DNA from 2 places in the Actinocorallia sp. A-T 12471 genome. Region 1 is predicted to be linked to the other one. Evidence: riboswitches for the same ligand, from Rfam matches in the RefSeq annotation. Region 1 holds a riboswitch; the other holds the start of a gene.

Region 1 (3,397 bases):
CCTGCTGTCCTCCGGCGACCCGCAGGACGTCCTGGACCAGGTGTCGATCTTCTCGCACGTGACGAGCCAGCGCGGCGACAAGATCAAGGACTTCCTCGCCTCCACCCAGCGGATGGAGCGCGAGAAGGGCAACGCCCAGGACGCCTTCGACAAGGTCAACGCCAAGGTCAAGGACATCGGCGACCAGAAGGCGGTCATCGACAAGGCGATCAAGAAGCAGAAGGACCTCGTCGCGAGCCTCGGCGGCGACACGCCGACCGCGTCGGGGCCCGTCGGCGGCACCTACACAGGCCCGGCGAGCGGCCCGGCCCGCACCGCCCTCGACTTCGCCTACAAGCAGCTCGGCAAGCCCTACATCTACGGCGGCACCGGCCCCACCGGCTACGACTGCTCGGGCCTGACGATGAAGTCCTGGGCCGCCGCGGGGGTCGCCCTGCCGCGCACGGCCGCCTCGCAGTACAGCGCCACCTCGGGCACCCGCGTGTCGTACGACAACCTCCAGCCCGGCGATCTCCTGTTCTTCAGCGGCCTCGGCCACGTCGGCATGTACGTCGGCGGCGGGCAGATGATCCACGCCCCCCGGACGGGTAAAAACGTGGAGATCGTCTCCGTTACCTCCGGCTACTACCGCGACCGCTTCATCGGCGCCGGACGGCCGTAGCGTCAGCCCCGCGTAACACCCCTGAAACGCCCGCTATAGGGCGTTTTAGGGGTCCCGAAGGGCTCCCCGGCGGGGTGAGACCTGTGTCACCCTCCCTTCATAGCCCGCTTCACCTGGGCATACCTGCCCGTGGTCATCTTTGCGGGGCATTTGCCTTTCGCTGTTTCTTTGGTACCTTCGAGTTGAAGGCAGCGTTATCCGAACGTTGCCGGGCGGTGGCTCCCCCCAGGCGCCACCCGTGGTACATCCGCCGACCAGCCTGATCCGAGAGCCGGTGTCTAGGACGACACCCGCGCCGCGCAGTGAAGCGTAGGACAGTGCGATCTGAGCCCCTGTTAGGGCGTCGGCGTCACCGACAAATCCAAACCGCAGTCGTGCGGTCGAGCCATGGACGCGAGCGCGTCCGGCTCATCCCGGGCCCCATCACGCCCGAGACCGCGACGGCTCACGCCGAGTCCGCGTCAACGCGGAGCCGGGGACCCAACCCGCAGGCACCCCGAACCACCCCCAAAGGGTTCGAGCCATGCCCGCGGTGGGGTTAATCGGCCAGGTCGCTCCCCAAAGCGGCAGGCCGTAGGGCACTTCTCCACTTCCGCCCGCACCCGTCAGCTAACCCGGTAGGCGTAAGGAAGAAGGAGATTCCCCTGTCTCGCACCCTTGGCACTCGCCTGCCTTCCGCCCGGCGTGTGCGGCTGGCCTCCGGCCTGCTCGCAACCTCGGTGCTCGCTCCGGTGGCCCTCATCTCGGTCCCGGCGCAGGCGGCCCCGGTCGAAGCCACGGCCACGGCGCAGAAGGCGACCAAGAAGAAAAAGAAGACCTGGGCCCAGCGCAAGAAGACCGCGCAGAAGGCCCTGGCCTGGGCGAAGAAGAAGAAGGGCAAGCCGTACGTCTACGGCGCGGCCGGCCCGAACTCCTTCGACTGTTCCGGTCTGGTCGGCTACGTCTACCGCAAGGCGGGCGTAAAGCTGCCGAGGACCACCACGTCGATCTACGGCCACGTCGGCCGGAAGATCAAGTGGAAGGACCTCTACCCCGGAGACCTCGTCTTCTTCTACGGAGGCCGAAGCCACGTCGGCATCGTCTCCAAGGTGTCCGGCAACAAGGTGTGGATGATCCACTCTCCCCGCACCGGTGACCACGTCCGCCAGGTACTGCTCGACAGCTACCGCAAGAAGAACTTCAACGGAGCCGTGCGCCCTTACTAGGCGCGCGCACCCACGGCGGGGATTCCCGCGAGACCCTCCGGAGTCTCCGCCGCGAACCTCAACAGTCAATGCACGCGGGACAGGCCCTCGAACGTCTGGGGGCCGTCCTCCCGCCGAGTCCGCGCCCAGCGCGGAGCCGGGGACCCACTCGTCGATCCGCAGTGATCGGCACGGGGTGAATCGGTGGCTTGCCACCGTAGGGCTCTTTCCAGGCCCGAATCCGTCAGCTAACCCGGTAGGCGGCATGGAAAACAGGAGTTGAAGAACGCATGTCCGGTCGTCACGCCAAGCAGACTGCTCTTACCCTCAAGCTCACCGGCGGTTTCCTCGCCGCCAGCCTCCTCGGTGGCACCTTCGGCGCAGCCGCCCACGCCAACACCCTCAACGAGAACGAGAAGTCCTCCGCCGAGGTCACCGCGTCCGCGATGAACCTGGCCGGCCTCGGCGCGGTCAACAAGGGCGGGCTGTCGGCCATCCAGGTCAAGCTGGACGGCAAGACCAAGGCCGCGACGGGCGCCAAGGACGCCGACGCGCAGACCAGGTCCGACGACCAGGCCGAGCGCGCGGCCGACGAGGAGCAGGCGATCGCCGGCGTCACCGCCAAGGAGTTCGTCGCCAAGGCCAAGACCCAGCTGGGCCAGGCCGAGGACTCCAGCGGCAAGACCAAGTTCGGCGAGTGGTACTCCCAGACCCAGCGCGCGGCCGAGACCGTCGCCCGCGACGGCGGCAGCCGGTCGGCCTACCTCGCCGCCGAGTGGTGCAACATGTTCGTCTCCTGGGTCGCCGAGGAGACCGGCATGAAGGACTCCGTCGGCCAGGACGCCTGGACCATCGCGCACGCGAAGTGGTTCAAGGAGGAGGGCCGCTGGGGCACCACGCCGAAGCCCGGCGCGATCGTCTTCTTCAACTGGAACGGTGAGAAGGGCCTGGACGACATCGTGCACGTCGGCATCGTCGACCACGTCGACGACGACGGCACGATCCACACCGTCGAGGGCAACACCGGCAACAAGGTCCAGGAGAAGGTCCGGTCCGCCAGCCAGATCGTCGGGTACGGCTACCCCGAGTACAAGGGCTGACGGCCCGCGTACTGAAGCCGATCAGTCGAAAGGCCCCGGAGCCTCGGAATCCGGGCGCGGTCATAGGATCGCTGCCCATGGAGTCCGACGCACCGGGGCCTTCGCGCGTCCGCAGCCGCCGCGCGGTGCTGCGCGCGGGGGTGCTGACGGCGTCGGCGGGGCTGCTCGCGGGATGCCGCGCGGACCCTGCCCCGACCGCGACGGGCCCGACGGCGTCGGCGGTGAACGCCCTGCTCGAAGCCCGCTCCAAGGCCGTGCTCGCCGGGGACGAGGCGGGCTTCCTCGCCTCGGTCGATCCGGCCGAGCCCGGGTTCGCCGCCCGGCAGGCCGAGCTGTTCGCCGCGCTGTCGGCGCTGCCGCTCGCCACGTGGCGCGAGACCGTCGAGAAGATCGACGGGAACCTCGTGACGGTCAGGACAGCCCACTCCTACAAGGGGTTCGCCGCCCAGGAG
Region 2 (3,397 bases), on a different contig from region 1:
AGGCGGCCCTGATCCGCGAGTGCCGTGAGGAGCTCGCGGTGACCGTCAAGCTGCTCGACAGGATCGGCGGCGACTGGCCGATCGGCGAGGCCGGGGTCCTGCGGGTGTGGACGGCCCGCCTGATCGCGGGCCGTCCCGTGGCGCTCGAGCACTCGGCGCTGCGCTGGCTGGGCGCGGACGAGCTCGATTCCGTCGCCTGGCTGCCCGGCGACCTTCCGGTGGTCGACGCCGTCCGCCCGCGCCTGCTGCGCGACCGCTAGATCCGGACCGCCCCGTTGTAGTCGCGCCGGTCGGCCAGTGGTGTGATTTTCACGACATCTCCGGACGACGGCGCCTGCACGAACTTGCCCTCGCCGATGTAGATCCCGACATGGCTGCGGCTCGCGTTGAAGAAGACGAGGTCGCCGGGCCGCAGCGCCGACCTGGCGACCTTCGTCCCCCGGTCCCACAGCGCCCCGGTGTAGTGCGGCAGGCCGGGCTTCCCGGCCTGCGCGAACGCCCAGACGACGAGGCCCGAGCAGTCGAACGCGTCGGGCCCGGCGGCCGCCCAGACGTAGGGGTCGCCGAGTTGGTCGAGCGCCGCGCGGGTGGCCACCGCCGCGGTCCCGCCGCCCCACACGGTGACGCCCTGGTAGGTGTAGGCGTCGCGCAGGTCGGCCTTGACCTGGGTGATCCTCGCGGCGGTGACGGCCCGGGCGTCCCGGATCCGCTCGACCTTGTCGACGGTCTCCTGGAGCCGCGCGCGGGCGGTCTCGGCCGCCGCGTCGGCGTCGGCGGCGGCCTGCGCGGCGGCGTCCCTGCGGGTCTCCAGGTCGTCGGAGGGTGATCCGGCGATGCGCAGGAACGCGGCCTGGAGCAGGTTGACGGGCGGGGGAACGGCGGCGACCTGGTCGACGAGGTCGCGGTGGGCGGCCCGGCGCAGGTCGGCCTCGGCGGCCGCCGCGAACGCGGCGTTCTGCGCGGCGAGCAGTGCCTTCTGGTCGGCGGCTATCTCCTTGTCCAGGTCCCTGACCTGGCCTTCGAGTCCGTCAAGGCGCTGCTGGAGCCGGTCGGGGTCGGGCTTGGGCGCGGCCCCGGCGGGCGGCGCGAGCAGGGGGGAGGCCGCGCCGGCGAGCACGACGGCGGCAAGGGTGAAACGGACGCCCTTCAACGGGGGTCTCTCCTCTCGACGGCCTACCGGGTTAGCTGACGGGTTCGGGCGGGAGGACGCCCTACCGCTGGGGGAGCGGATTCACCCCGGGGGAAACACATGGGTCCCCGGCTCCCCGCGAGGCGCGGGGACTCGGCACGCGCCGCAGCCTACGAAAGACGTCAAATCATGACAAATAACCCAAAAGAGACGGTCAAGGCCGGGGGTGGGGAGGGCGGCCAGCGTGGCACCGGCGGGAAGCCACTAGAATCGTGGGGTACAGCTATCTGCCGCCGCCGGCTCGTGAGTCATCCGATCTTCTTCCACGCGGCGAATCCGACACGAAACCGAGCGTGCCTTCATGCCCATCGCCACCCGTGATGACCTGCGCAACGTAGCCATCGTCGCCCATGTCGACCACGGAAAGACCACGCTGGTCGACGCCATGCTCTGGCAGTCCGGCGCCTTCCGCGACAACCAGTCCGTCGACGAACGGGTCATGGACTCCAACGACCTCGAGCGGGAGAAGGGCATCACGATCCTGGCGAAGAACACCGCGGTCCGCCACGGTGACCTTCTGCTGAACATCATCGACACCCCCGGCCACGCCGACTTCGGCGGCGAGGTCGAGCGCGGCCTGTCCATGGTGGACGGCGTCGTCCTGCTCGTGGACGCCTCCGAGGGCCCGCTCCCGCAGACCAGGTTCGTGCTCCGCAAGGCGCTGTCGGCCAAGATGCCGGTCATCCTCGTCATCAACAAGGTCGACCGGCCCGACGCCAGGATCGCCGAGGTCATCGACGAGGTCTACGAGCTGTTCATGGACCTCGACGCGACCGAGGAGCAGATCGACTTCCCGATCGTCTACGCCTCAGGCCGCGCCGGACGCGCCAGCCTCACCAAGCCAGGCAACGGCGAGATGCCCGACAACGAGGACCTCGAGCCGCTGTTCCAGGTCATCCGCGAGACGATCCCCGCCCCCGCCTTCGACCCCGACGCGCCCTTCCAGGCCCACGTCACCAACCTCGACGCGTCAAGCTACCTCGGCCGTATCGCGCTGTGCCGGGTGCACAACGGCACGATCAAGAAGGGCCAGCAGGTCGCCTGGTGCAAGGCCGACGGCACGGTCGAGCGGGTGAAGATCTCCGAGCTCCTGATGACCGAGGCGCTGGAGCGCAAGCCCGCCGAGTCCGCGGGCCCCGGCGACATCATTGCCATCGCCGGCATCTCCGACATCATGATCGGCGAGACCCTCGCCGACCCCGAGGACCCGCGCCCGCTGCCGCTCATCACCGTCGACGAGCCCGCGATCTCGATGCTGCTCGGCACCAACACCGGCCCGCTGTCCGGCCGCGAGAAGGGCACCAAGGTCACCGCCCGCCTCGTCAAGGACCGCCTCGACCGCGAGCTCATCGGCAACGTGTCACTGCGCGTGCTGCCCACCGACCGCCCCGACGCCTGGGAGGTCCAGGGCCGCGGCGAGCTCGCGCTGGCTATCCTCGTGGAGACCATGCGGCGTGAGGGCTACGAGCTGACCCTCGGCAAGCCCCGCGTCGTCACCCGCCAGGTCGACGGCAAGCTGCACGAGCCCGTCGAGCGCCTGACCGTCGACATCCCCGAGGAGTACCTCGGCGCGGTCACCCAGCTCCTTGCCGTCCGCAAGGGCCGCATGGAGCACATGACCAACCACGGCACCGGCTGGATCCGGATGGAGTTCCTGGTCCCCGCGCGCGGCCTCATCGGCTTCCGCACCGAGTTCCTCACCGAGACCCGCGGCACCGGCATCGCCCACCAGGTCTTCGAGAAGTACGAGCCCTGGTTCGGCGAGCTGCGCACCCGTCCGACGGGCTCGCTCGTCTCCGACCGCGCCGGCGTCGCCACCACGTACGCGATGTTCAACCTCCAGGAGCGCGGCACCCTGTTCGTCGACCCCGCGCAGGAGGTCTACGAGGGCATGATCATCGGCGAGAACTCGCGCGCCGACGACATGAGCGTGAACATCACCAAGGAGAAGCAGAAGACCAACATCCGCTCCTCCACGGCCGAGGAGTTCGACCGCCTCGTCCCGCCGAAGAAGCTCTCCATGGAAGCCGCCCTGGAGTTCATCCGCGACGACGAGTGCGTCGAGATCACCCCCACCGCCGTCCGCCTCCGCAAGGTCGTCCTCGACACCAAGGACCGCGAACGCCAGGCCGCCCGCGCCAAGCGCGCCTAGCACTACCGGGGGGTAGTCCCCCACGCAACAAAGGGCCCGGTGACCTGCGAAAACCC

What was found. Region 1 has a riboswitch for cyclic di-AMP ahead of R9X44_RS25690 (CHAP domain-containing protein). Riboswitches for the same ligand answer to the same signal wherever they lie in the genome.
Region 2: linked by a shared signal. The riboswitch ahead of R9X44_RS02540 (C40 family peptidase) and the one ahead of R9X44_RS25690 (CHAP domain-containing protein) in region 1 are both predicted to bind cyclic di-AMP.

Annotation. Positions count from the first base shown of each region.
Region 1 is NZ_JAWZTE010000010.1:230,908-234,304, reverse strand. Features, by position in the region: gene R9X44_RS25700 (NlpC/P60 family protein) at 1-661, shown strand, start outside; cyclic di-AMP (ydaO/yuaA leader) riboswitch at 1,100-1,300, shown strand; gene R9X44_RS25695 (C40 family peptidase) at 1,348-1,866, shown strand; cyclic di-AMP (ydaO/yuaA leader) riboswitch at 1,968-2,123, shown strand; gene R9X44_RS25690 (CHAP domain-containing protein) at 2,136-2,945, shown strand; gene R9X44_RS25685 (hypothetical protein) at 3,023-3,397, shown strand, end outside.
Region 2 is NZ_JAWZTE010000001.1:541,389-544,785, forward strand. Features, by position in the region: gene R9X44_RS02535 ((deoxy)nucleoside triphosphate pyrophosphohydrolase) at 1-260, shown strand, start outside; gene R9X44_RS02540 (C40 family peptidase) at 257-1,150, opposite strand; cyclic di-AMP (ydaO/yuaA leader) riboswitch at 1,156-1,298, opposite strand; gene typA (translational GTPase TypA) at 1,491-3,341, shown strand.